One region of the Metabacillus flavus genome, then DNA from elsewhere that is predicted to be linked to it. Evidence: riboswitches for the same ligand, from Rfam matches in the RefSeq annotation. Region 1 holds a riboswitch; each other region holds the start of a gene.
What was found. A riboswitch is a leader RNA that binds a small molecule or an ion and turns the genes downstream of it on or off. The one in region 1 is predicted to bind thiamine pyrophosphate.
Positions count from the first base shown of each region.

Region 2: linked by a shared signal. The riboswitch ahead of J9317_RS16080 (thiamine phosphate synthase) and the one ahead of tenA (thiaminase II) in region 1 are both predicted to bind thiamine pyrophosphate.
Region 3: linked by a shared signal. The riboswitch ahead of thiT (energy-coupled thiamine transporter ThiT) and the one ahead of tenA (thiaminase II) in region 1 are both predicted to bind thiamine pyrophosphate.

Region 1 covers NZ_JAGVRK010000001.1:984,770-988,760, reverse strand. Annotated here, with positions in the region: gene J9317_RS05250 (hypothetical protein) at 47-400, shown strand; gene tenA (thiaminase II) at 680-1,366, opposite strand; TPP riboswitch at 1,442-1,548, opposite strand; gene J9317_RS05240 (DUF3231 family protein) at 1,598-2,572, opposite strand; gene chrA (chromate efflux transporter) at 2,837-3,991, opposite strand, start outside.
Region 2 covers NZ_JAGVRK010000001.1:3,130,711-3,134,701, reverse strand. Annotated here, with positions in the region: gene J9317_RS16090 (Mur ligase family protein) at 1-463, shown strand, start outside; gene J9317_RS16085 (CHY zinc finger protein) at 603-935, shown strand; TPP riboswitch at 980-1,088, shown strand; TPP riboswitch at 1,140-1,243, shown strand; gene J9317_RS16080 (thiamine phosphate synthase) at 1,312-1,926, shown strand; gene thiO (glycine oxidase ThiO) at 1,920-3,005, shown strand; gene thiS (sulfur carrier protein ThiS) at 3,010-3,213, shown strand; gene J9317_RS16065 (thiazole synthase) at 3,215-3,985, shown strand; gene J9317_RS16060 (ThiF family adenylyltransferase) at 3,978-3,991, shown strand, end outside.
Region 3 covers NZ_JAGVRK010000001.1:3,066,396-3,070,386, reverse strand. Annotated here, with positions in the region: gene J9317_RS15740 (processed acidic surface protein) at 1-221, shown strand, start outside; gene J9317_RS15735 (class D sortase) at 221-859, shown strand; gene thiT (energy-coupled thiamine transporter ThiT) at 863-1,450, opposite strand; TPP riboswitch at 1,545-1,645, opposite strand; gene J9317_RS15725 (MGMT family protein) at 1,790-2,107, shown strand; rRNA gene J9317_RS15720 (16S ribosomal RNA) at 2,338-3,876, shown strand.

The sequences.
Region 1 (3,991 bases):
TGATAGGGGAGAACCATCCTATTCCAAAACAAGGAGGAAATGACTCATGCGCTTCGACGAACAGCCAGTTACAGTAGATGAAAATGTAAACGTTTTTGCGGCAATACCTGAGGACGGCACCGTTATTGGAACAGCCACACAGGAAGAGCTTCAGTTGGCCCAGGAATTGGAGTGCAGGCACCTCGCCCACATGCGTCTAATGGATTCAAACATCCAGATTCAGGGAGCTTCCTATAAGGAGCTGCTGCAGGAATACCTGGAATTTGAAACGAAATCCGCTGAGTTTTGGAAAACTATTTATAAAAGACTGGACGTTCCATGGGAATGGATCCTCCGGATTGATTTAGCCCACGGTTATATTTACGTGATTAACCCATTTGATGATGAAGTAGTTGATTAATTGATTGAGAAAAGGCCGGCCTCCTGTTGGAAGCCGGTTTTTTTTGCGGAGAGACTCTTAGCTCTTCTTTTAATCTTTCGTGGCAGGATAACAGAAACTTGGCTTTTTATCGGGTGCTCATGGCACACGGACACTCCGCTTTTTTATCGGACGTTCATGGCCTGATATCGCACACTCGGCTTTTTATCAGACACATGCGAGGGGATATCGCTCGCTCGCGCATGGATATCGGACACTCCGCTCTTTTTATCAGACACTCCCTTATCGGCGTCTCCACTCTTACTGCCCCTCAACAGCTGCCGCATCCGGCCATTGTTCCATCGTATAGGCCATTTCCCAAAATGCCAGTTCGTATTTGCAGCTGAGCGTAAAATGCCGGACCATTTTCTGGCGTTCTTTTTCAGATGCCTCCAGGGCCAGCTGATCCAGACGCTCAAGCTGTTCAAATACTAGTTCTTTGAACCATTCGCCTCCATAGGCCGCGATCCATTCCTGATAGATCGGTTCTTGAGGCTTGCACTCTTTCAATCTCTCGCCAATTTCATAGTAAATCCAATAGCATGGCAGGATACAGGCAATGATTTCGCCGAGGCTTCCATTGATGGCAGATCGGTACATATGGGATGTGTAGGCATATGCAGTTGGTGATGGTTCAAATGCCCGTTTTTCTTCTTCTGTAATGCCGAGCAGTGCTGAGAATTTCTCATGAAGTGATAATTCTGCTTCATAGGTTCCCTGAGCATGGAAGGCCATTCGCGCTGTTACATGAAGATCGTCCGCCTTTCCCCCTGCGAGCGCCTGAACTTTGGCAAAGTGGGATAAGTAATACGCATCCTGCATGACATAGTAACGAAAGTTTTCCAGCGGCAGTGTTCCATCGCCGATTCCTTTAACAAACGGGTGGTTGAAGTTTGCCTCCCAAATTGAATCGGCTGCTTTTCTTAACTGTTCTGTAAAAGATGACATCTCCGAATTCCCCCTGCTTTCTTTATGTAAAAATAAAAAACCGCTCTTAACGGATAAGAGCGGGAAAGATTATAAAAAAACAATCTTCCACTTCCCTCCGCTGGTTCAAACCAGATCAGGTTCCAAGGGTCCCGAAGATATTTCGGTCTCAGCCTATTCGTTAGGCTCCCCTAGTGGTGTGCGGTATTTTATTTTCCAGATTCATCATAACATCTACAGAAAAAAGTACAACTAATCCTTCACAATGGCTTCCGGCACTTCCTCCATCCATTGGTGCTCAATCATGATTTTCGCGCCTTCTTTGGCAAAGGAGAAAATATCTCTTGCGGCCAATGCCATTTTCAGCGGAAGGTCCGGACGGAGACTGAAGGTTGTACCAAGCGCATTGCTTGTTAATCCAAAGCTGCAAAGAAGGTTAACTAGATACATGATGAGCTTATCAGAATACGGACTCATTTTGGATTGAGTGATAACTGCACCTGGCAGCGCCGGAACAGAGATGCCGCTCTCCTGCAATACCTTTGCATATGATTGATACAAATCAATGGACAGCTCCTGCCCCTTTTGAAGGTATTTTCTTACATCGGAGTGCTGCACTCCTTTAGACAGCCCATTCATCAGCTGTGCACCGAAGTTATTATTTTCAATAATATGGTAGATAATGGACACTTCAGATGCGTTGAGGTGTCTTTTTCTAAAATGAAATCCAGACAGGTACTTTTCATCTACTACGTATTTTGGGTGATCCGGCATTTGAATAACTGGGGGAATCGTTCCGTTCCCTACTTGGAGCAAACAATTTGTACACATGCCAAACACTTTATTTGAGTGGGCGGAAGTCCTTGAAAAGAAGTCGTGTACATCATTTCTATAGGCCATTGTCAAATGTATGGCATTAAGAGCAATACCAAGCTTCATCAGCATCCGCAGAAACCGGATATAATAATATTGGTCGAACAGCCGATCCGCATTCCGGTTTACATCAGTCTCATCAAATCCTTCAGGAATACAAGCCCCCTCTTTTTGAAGCAGCTGAGTAATTTCTTTTACAAATTTCGTCTCTTCCTGATGTGCATACCGTAAGATGGACTGAATATCTTTTTGGGTGGTAACTTGAAGAGCATGCTCCATGATCCGGAGCACCATCGTCTTTTTCTGATAAGTGGACCATAAATTTGCATATTCGGATGAAGACATTGGTTTCATGCTGATTCCTCTTTTCAAAATAAATAGATACAGTTATTTTTCCAAAAAAAGAAGATAATATGAGGAAGTAAAAAAAGATGACCAGTAAAGGCCATCTGCACATTTATTTTTTTCGATTTTTTAAAGTTTTGGTTACCAGATTGATTGCTTTTTTTGTCTGTTCAGGATTCCTTCTCGCATAATCCACAACTTTTTTTAGGATGGACTGTTTACTATTCATAAGAAATCACCTTCCTTTGCCGGTTAGTATATCATATTGTTTTTTTAAAGCACTCCAATTTGCTTCATCAATGTGCCGCCGATTATGGTAAGTGCCACGACTAGCCATGGCGGCAGCTTCCAATAAACGAGAAAAGCAAAGGAGACAAGGGCCAGAGCAAAAGAGGCAGCTGAATCAACGGCACTTGTAAAAACAGGATCATACAAGGCGGCAAGCAGAATGCCAACCACCGCAGCATTTACTCCCATGAGGGCTGCCTGCACTCCCTTTTTTCCGCGGATGCTGCTCCAAAAAGGAAGAACTCCGATGACGAGCAAAAATGAAGGCAGAAACATAGCAGCGGTCGCGATTAAGGCTCCGGGAACATCAGAGATGATCGCACCGATATAACCAGCAAGTGTAAAAAGCGGGCCAGGAACTGCCTGTGCGGCCCCGTATCCGGCAAGAAACACATCCTGTGTCATCCAGCCTGCAGGAACTACCTCTTTTTCAAGCATCGGCAGGACGACATGACCGCCGCCGAATACGAGGGAACCGACACGGTAAAATACGTCAAATAAAGCGATATAGGTCCCTGGGAATGTCTGCCGGATAATGGGCAGGAGCACAAGCAGCAAAACAAACAATAAGAGTGAAGCTGCAGCTGTTTTTTTACCGATTGAAAGGACAAGCTTAGGCACGGCAGGAACTTCTTCTCTTTTATATAGCATATAACCCGCAGCAGCCGATCCTGCAATAATTGCAATCTGCCCCCATGCTGATGGAACGAAAAGGGCACCGATTGCAGCCAGAACAGCGATTGCGATCCGCGGTCTGTCCGGTGCAAGTGATTTCCCCATTCCCATCACAGCCTGCGCTACTACTGCTACCGCTGTAATTTTCAGTCCCATCAGCCAGCCTGCGTCATGAACATCCGTCCCCTTGAACAAGTATGCGCATAAGATCAGGATAAGGATAGAGGGCATGGTAAAACCGAACCATGATAGAAAACTCCCAACGAGGCCTCCCCGCAGCAGCCCGATGGAAAGGCCGACCTGACTGCTCGCAGGTCCCGGGAGAAACTGGCACAGCGCTACGATATCTGCATAAGACTGGTCATCCAGCCATTTTTTCTTTTTGACATACTCCTCCCGGAAATACCCTAAATGGGCAACTGGACCGCCAAAGGAGGTCCATCCGAGCTTAGAGGACACGAATAA
Region 2 (3,991 bases), 2.1 Mb from region 1:
ACGAACGTTTAAACCATTAAATAAACATCTTCAATTTTTTAATGGAAAGAACGGCTCGAAGATAATAGACGATACCTGGAGTTCAAATACCACGTCATTAGAAGCTGCATTAAAAGTTTTAAGTGCTGTAGGAAAAGATAAGAAAAAAGTAGCGATCTTGAGCAGCTTTACGGATTTAGGCAGTTGGAACTATATCATACATGAGCGAGCCGGAGAATTTATTGCTAAGACAGATATCGATGTTCTAATTACCCTCGGACCCATCTCAAAGTGGATGGCAAATCGCGCATTAGATCACGGATTTAATGGATTGCATTATTCTTTTGGGAATAGTGACCAAGTCGTTAATTTTCTAGAAAAGACGATTAATGAGAAAACTCTTATACTTGTTAAGGGTGATATGTATGCAAAAGTACCAAAAGAAATTGTTTCAAAGCTGATAGAAAGGGAGCCTTTTAATTAATATCGCTAATTACAAAAAATCAATGCCAAGTAACAAAAATGTTATTATGCCCCATCTGTGAACAGAAAATGACTGGTCTCAGGATAGATTATTTAAGATATGATGAAAGGAAAGTGATAAACAAGAGGTGACCTTTTTAATGAAGAATCATTCGGTAAATGTAATCGGTTCTCTAGTAGATAATGAAACACGCTGTACACATTACCATAGTCCGCTTGATATCATTGCGATCAAATTCTGGTGCTGCAAGGAGTATTATCCTTGTCACCTATGCCACGCGGAACATGCAGATCATAAGGCACAGGTCTGGCCAGCCGGAATGTTTGATGAGAAAGCCGTATTATGCGGAAAGTGCGGAAATGAACTGACGATCAATGACTATTTGGAATGCAGTTCTGTTTGTCCGGAATGCAAAGGATGCTTTAATCCGGGGTGCAGCGCTCATGCCGGTTTGTATTTCCAGATTCTTTGATTATTTTTCCTGTAGTGGTATAATAATAGAATATTACCAATATTTAAGTTTGCTAGGGGAGCCGGTAGTCCGGCTGAGAGGAAAACACATGAGTTTTTGACCCTTTAACCTGATCTAGTTCGTACTAGCGTAGGGAAGCGGCACTGTTCATATATGTATGTTCAGCCCATTTCCTTACGCGAAATGGGCTTTTTTGATGGAAAAAACCTTCACTGGGGGTGCCGATGCGGCTGAGAGAAGCGATTTCGCTTTAACCCTTAATACCTGATCCGGATAATGCCGGCGAAGGGAAGTGGTATGCAAATGCGTTTTATTGCAGCCGCTTCTCTTACAGAGGGCGGTTTTTTGCTGCTCTCAAATTGGAGGGAAACAGCAGATGGAATTTCACGTCGTTACAAATGGAAAGCTTGGATTCGATGAGATCATCCGATTTATGAAAATCGCAGGTTCAAAGATTGATTATCTCCACATAAGGGAGAAAGAAAAAACAGCTATGGATATTTATGAAGGTGTCCGATCTCTCATAGCGTCAGGCATTCCCGCGGAGAAATTGATTATGAATGACCGGGCAGATATTGCTTGGGCAGTCGGATTGACAAGGGTGCAGCTGGGATATAAAAGTCTTTCGCCTTCCGCGGTCAAATCGGCAGTTCCGGACATTCATGCCGGTCAATCGATTCATTCGCTCGAAGAAGCTATGATTGCTGAAAAGTCAGGAGCAGATTCAGTCCTTTTCGGACACCTCTTTGAAACCGGAAGCAAAAAAGGCCTGCTGCCGAAGGGAATTGAATCAGCAAAGAGACTGGCATGCAGGCTTTCCATTGATGTCCTCGTAATTGGAGGGATCAAACCTATGCATATTCAAACTTTGTCAGAAGGAAAGATTGCTGGATTCGCAGTCATGTCCGGAATTTGGGAGAGCAGCAGCCCGATCAGTGCAGTAGAAGAATATAGGAATGCAATTACGGCATGCAAGGAGGCGCGATTATGAAGGAATATGACATCTGTATAATTGGAGGCGGCGTAATTGGCTGTTCTATAGCATACGAGCTTTCCAAAAAAGGATACAAGGCAGCTATTTTTGAAAAAGGAAAAGCCGGCCAGGAAAGCTCAAGTGCTGCAGCGGGTCTTCTAGGTGTACAGGCAGAATGGGATGAATATGATCCGCTGTTTGACCTAGCGAGGGAAAGCAGAGAGATGTTCCCCGAACTTGCAGAAGAATTAAGAGATGTCTCAGGAATTGACATTGGCTATGAGGAGAAAGGAATTTATAAAATAGCCGAAACAGACGAAGAGCTTGCTCAGCTTGAAAAAACAGCGGCATGGCAGACAAGAACAGGAGAGCCTGTGCAGCTTATGACAAAGGATGAGATGAAAGAAAAAGAGCCGCTGCTATCAAATTCTGTTCTAGGAGGAGCCTATTACCCTAAGGATGGGCACGTCATCGCACCAGCATTAGCGAAGGCGTATGAGCACTCTGCTCTTCTTAATGGAGCAAAGATATTTGAACATGCCGCTGTTGATGAGGTATTGCTGGATAGCGGAAAAGCATCAGGAGTGAGAGCGAACGGCCAGATCTTCCAGTGTGGCAAGGTAATTATTGCAGCGGGGGCATGGAGCACTCCATTTTTAAAGCCTTTTAGTCCTTCAAGTGAAACGTATCCGGTAAAAGGAGAAATGATCAGTGTGCTGAGTAAAGAAAAACTGATCAGCAAGCCTTTATATAAAAATGGTTTTTATATCGTTCCTAAAAGAGGCGGCAGATACTTGGTCGGGGCTACAGTGAAGGAACGGGATTTTACTAAGGATGTTTCGCTTTCAGGGATGATGCATTTGATGGATACAGCAAAGCGGATTTTACCGGCGATTGCGCAAGCCGGCTTTGAAAAAGCATGGAGCGGGCTTCGGCCTCAAAGTGCCAAAGGGGCCCCTTACATCGAAGAACATGATGAACTGAAAGGACTTTATGCTTGTACCGGCCATTACCGCAATGGGATCCTGTTAAGCCCTGCTTCCGGAAAGGCCATGGCGGACTTAGTCGCAAAAGAATCAGCACCCATCGGGAGGTAATGCAATGAAGGTGAAAATTAATGGGAGCTGGACGGAAATTCCGGATTCGATCCGTTCGGTTGCCCAACTGGCCAAGCATTTGAATATTGATGGAAAACCAATCGTAATCGAAAAAAATGCACAAATCCTGGAAAAGGAAGCCCATCAGGATGAAGCTGTTGCACACGAAGATCATTTTGAGATCGTTACATTTGTAGGAGGCGGATAACATGCTGAAAATAGGACCCCTTTCATTTCAATCAAGACTGCTGCTTGGAACTGGAAAATATCCCAATTTTGATGTTCAAAAAAAGGCGATTGAAGAATCAGAAACAGAAATATTAACATTTGCGGTTAGAAGAATGGATATATTTGAAAGCTCCCAGCCTAACCTGCTGGAGAAGCTGGATTTGAACCGTTATTCTCTGCTTCCCAACACTGCTGGCGCTAAAACCGCGGGAGAAGCGGTGAGGATTGCGAAGCTCGCTAAAGCTTCCGGCCTTTGTACGATGATTAAGGTGGAAGTCATCGGAGACTTTCAGACGCTTCTTCCGGATCCTTTTGAAACGCTTAAAGCATGCGAAATCCTTTTGAAGGAAGGATTTATCGTCCTCCCTTACATATCGGATGATGTCATATTGGCAAAACGCCTTCAAGAAATGGGCGTTCATGCTGTTATGCCGGGTGCGTCACCAATTGGATCAGGAATGGGAATTGTCAATCCGCTCAATTTAAGTCTTATTATCGAGCAGGCTTCTGTTCCGGTTATCGTTGATGCAGGAATCGGGAGTCCGGCAGATGCAGCCCTTGCCATGGAAATGGGGGCGGATGGAGTTCTTCTTAATACAGCCGTGTCGGCTGCGAAGGATCCTGTTAGAATGGCCGCTGCCATGAAGCTTGCCATTCAGGCGGGTCATCTTGGACGGGAAGCGGGCAGAATTCCGAAGAAACGGTATGCAGCTGCAAGCAGTCCAAGTGAAGGAATGAGTGTCATTGAGTGACCGGTA
Region 3 (3,991 bases), 2.1 Mb from region 1:
AAATGATTGGATCGGAATTAATTAAAGAAACGGGTCAGGACTTAGTAAAAACCTCTGAAACAGTTTCATCCATTAAAAATCAGACTGAAAAACCGGAAGCTACGGTTAAAGGTGCTAAAATGCCTAAGACAGCAGGATTCCATGCAAACTGGATGATTGCAGGAGCTTTTTTAATTGCAGTGTCCTTTTTCATCAGAAGAAAGCTGCGTGCATCTATTTGATGAAACATTTCCTTCCATTAGTAAAGAAGAAGCGTACGCTTCTTCTTTTTAGTGCCGTGATACTGTTTGCTGCCGGAGTTTTCTTAACTAGTACAAATGCGTTTAAATTAGCAAAAGCTTACTTTTTCTATGAACAGCAGAAAGCGGATTACCATGTCATCAAAACGGCGCCGGCTAAAGCAAGTGAGACAGAAGGCGCTAAACCTTCACCTTTATACGAAACAAGACCGGTAAAAGGTGAGAGGATGGGTGAATTGATCATCCCTAAACTAGAGGCAGTTCTGCCCATTTACCATGGGACGGATGAAGACGAGCTCGAAAAAGGAGTTGGGCATTTTGCTCAATCTGTCCTTCCTGGTGAAAAGGATAACTCTGTTTTATCAGGACACCGGGATACCGTCTTCAGACAGCTTGGAAAAGTAGGGGAGAACGATCTGCTTGTAGTGAAAACATCAGCTGGCACTTTTACTTATAAAGTTCGCAAGGTACGCATCGTAGATGAAAATGACCGTACGGTGATCGTACCTAAACCAAGGGCGACGCTAACTGTATCTACATGCTATCCGTTCGATTTTATTGGTTCAGCTCCAGAACGCTATGTTTTAATCGCAAATCTCATTAAAACAGAAAAACCGTAAGCCTCAATGGCTTGCGGTTTTTTTTGCATTGCTTTTAATTAGCACGGGTGAATTCATAATGACTAGCCAGATAGCAAGGGCAGCGACTATCCAAGTAGGGATCATCCAGGTTGCATTGTACACAAGTGAGTAAATGAAAACGGGAGTGCCCTTAGGTGCGTACGAGCCAAAAAAGACGATTCCGGATAAAACGTGTGAAGCAAGCCGAAGAGCTGAACCAAGCAAGGTTGCCGCCATAACAGCGGCCAGGCTGCTCCATTTATTTTGCTTCAATGCAGAGTGTACCCATCCTGCAAACAAGCCGCTCGTACCAGCAAGCATGAAAGGCAGCGGATAGTCCAAAATAGCCTGGGCAGGATGTACGATAAAAGCAGGTCCCAAAATTGGCTGGAGAATTCCGGTCAGAAGGCCTGTGAGCAATCCGCCTTTAAGACCCCACCTGAAGGACATAATAAATATTGGAATCATTCCAAATGACAGTGACCCGCCTTGAGGCATCTTGATGAAAAAACTTGAAAGCATGTCCAGCAACAGTGCCAGAGCAGTTAAAATTGCTGTTTCGGATAAGAATAGCAGTTTTTGGTTTTTCATATAGGCTCCTTTTACAGGCATCGACCAAAAGGAGAAAATAAAAAAGCAATGCGGAGAATGCTCTTGCTTCCACGCACTGCTTTAATCACGAAGTTAAACGATCAAGCCACATCCCTACGCAAGCATTAACTAACAGGTTCAAAGGGTTTAGAACATATTGTTCATTCTCAGCTGGAGGCTCCCCTAGTGGTCGTATACCGAATTATTTAATTATTTTTACTATACACTATGTCACAAATTTCGACAATAACAATTTTAATTTTTATAGAAGCATGACATTTAAGGGACGCTTATTTGGTAATATTGATTTGATTCCAATTAATCTGAAGGAGGGGGAGAATGAAACCATTTACGGAAAAGGCTATTCAAATAATAAAAAGCATTCCGGAGGGCCGGGTTATGACTTATGGACAAATTGCATTTGCAGCCGGAAGTCCGAGAGGAGCAAGACAGGTTGTAAGAGTTCTTCATACGATGAGCAGGAAATATAGTCTGCCTTGGCATAGAGTGATCAGTTCCAAAGGAGAACTATCCATTAAAGACCAGGATGTTCTTGAACAGCAGAAAAAAGCTTTATCTATAGAAGGAGTTGAAATCGAAACAGGGAATAAAATATCGCTTCAGAAATTTCAGCATCATATTCATGAGGAAATGTGAGAAATAGATTGTACTTTTAGAAGTATTGTGATATATTAATATTCGTCGCTGAAAACAGAAGAATTTTCCTCTAGAAAACATTGTTGAAAAAGATGTTGACTCTTGTCTAACAGCGTGATATATTATTAAAGCCGCTAACGAAGCGGTTACAAAAAATGATCTTTGAAAACTAAACAAATCGAAGTGCCAACGTTAATTCAAGAGCAACAAACAAGAGCTAGTCAAACTACTTTTTGGAGAGTTTGATCCTGGCTCAGGACGAACGCTGGCGGCGTGCCTAATACATGCAAGTCGAGCGGACCTCTTCGGAGGTCAGCGGCGGACGGGTGAGTAACACGTGGGCAACCTGCCTGTAAGACTGGGATAACTCCGGGAAACCGGAGCTAATACCGGATAACTTTTCGAACCGCATGGTTCGAAGATAAAAGACGGTTATGCTGTCACTTACAGATGGGCCCGCGGCGCATTAGCTAGTTGGTGAGGTAATGGCTCACCAAGGCGACGATGCGTAGCCGACCTGAGAGGGTGATCGGCCACACTGGGACTGAGACACGGCCCAGACTCCTACGGGAGGCAGCAGTAGGGAATCTTCCGCAATGGACGAAAGTCTGACGGAGCAACGCCGCGTGAGTGATGAAGGTTTTCGGATCGTAAAGCTCTGTTGTTAGGGAAGAACAAGTGCGGGAGTCACTGCCCGCGCCTTGACGGTACCTAACCAGAAAGCCACGGCTAACTACGTGCCAGCAGCCGCGGTAATACGTAGGTGGCAAGCGTTGTCCGGAATTATTGGGCGTAAAGCGCGCGCAGGCGGTCTTTTAAGTCTGATGTGAAAGCCCCCGGCTCAACCGGGGAGGGTCATTGGAAACTGGAGGACTTGAGTACAGAAGAGGAGAGTGGAATTCCACGTGTAGCGGTGAAATGCGTAGAGATGTGGAGGAACACCAGTGGCGAAGGCGACTCTCTGGTCTGTAACTGACGCTGAGGCGCGAAAGCGTGGGGAGCGAACAGGATTAGATACCCTGGTAGTCCACGCCGTAAACGATGAGTGCTAAGTGTTAGAGGGTTTCCGCCCTTTAGTGCTGCAGCTAACGCATTAAGCACTCCGCCTGGGGAGTACGGTCGCAAGACTGAAACTCAAAGGAATTGACGGGGGCCCGCACAAGCGGTGGAGCATGTGGTTTAATTCGAAGCAACGCGAAGAACCTTACCAGGTCTTGACATCCTCTGCCACTTCTAGAGATAGAAGGTTCCCCTTCGGGGGACAGAGTGACAGGTGGTGCATGGTTGTCGTCAGCTCGTGTCGTGAGATGTTGGGTTAAGTCCCGCAACGAGCGCAACCCTTGATCTTAGTTGCCAGCATTCAGTTGGGCACTCTAAGGTGACTGCCGGTGACAAACCGGAGGAAGGTGGGGATGACGTCAAATCATCATGCCCCTTATGACCTGGGCTACACACGTGCTACAATGGATGGTACAAAGGGCTGCAAAACCGCGAGGTTAAGCGAATCCCATAAAACCATTCTCAGTTCGGATTGCAGGCTGCAACTCGCCTGCATGAAGCCGGAATCGCTAGTAATCGCGGATCAGCATGCCGCGGTGAATACGTTCCCGGGCCTTGTACACACCGCCCGTCACACCACGAGAGTTTGCAACACCCGAAGTCGGTGGGGTAACCCGTAAGGGAGCCAGCCGCCTAAGGTGGGGCAGATGATTGGGGTGAAGTCGTAACAAGGTAGCCGTATCGGAAGGTGCGGCTGGATCACCTCCTTTCTAAGGAAGAATTATCAGCACCCATGCGGTGCACAATTAACGGACGCACTTCGATTTTGTTTAGTTTTGAGAGATCATTCTCTCTATAAACTTGTTCTTTGAAAACTAGATAACG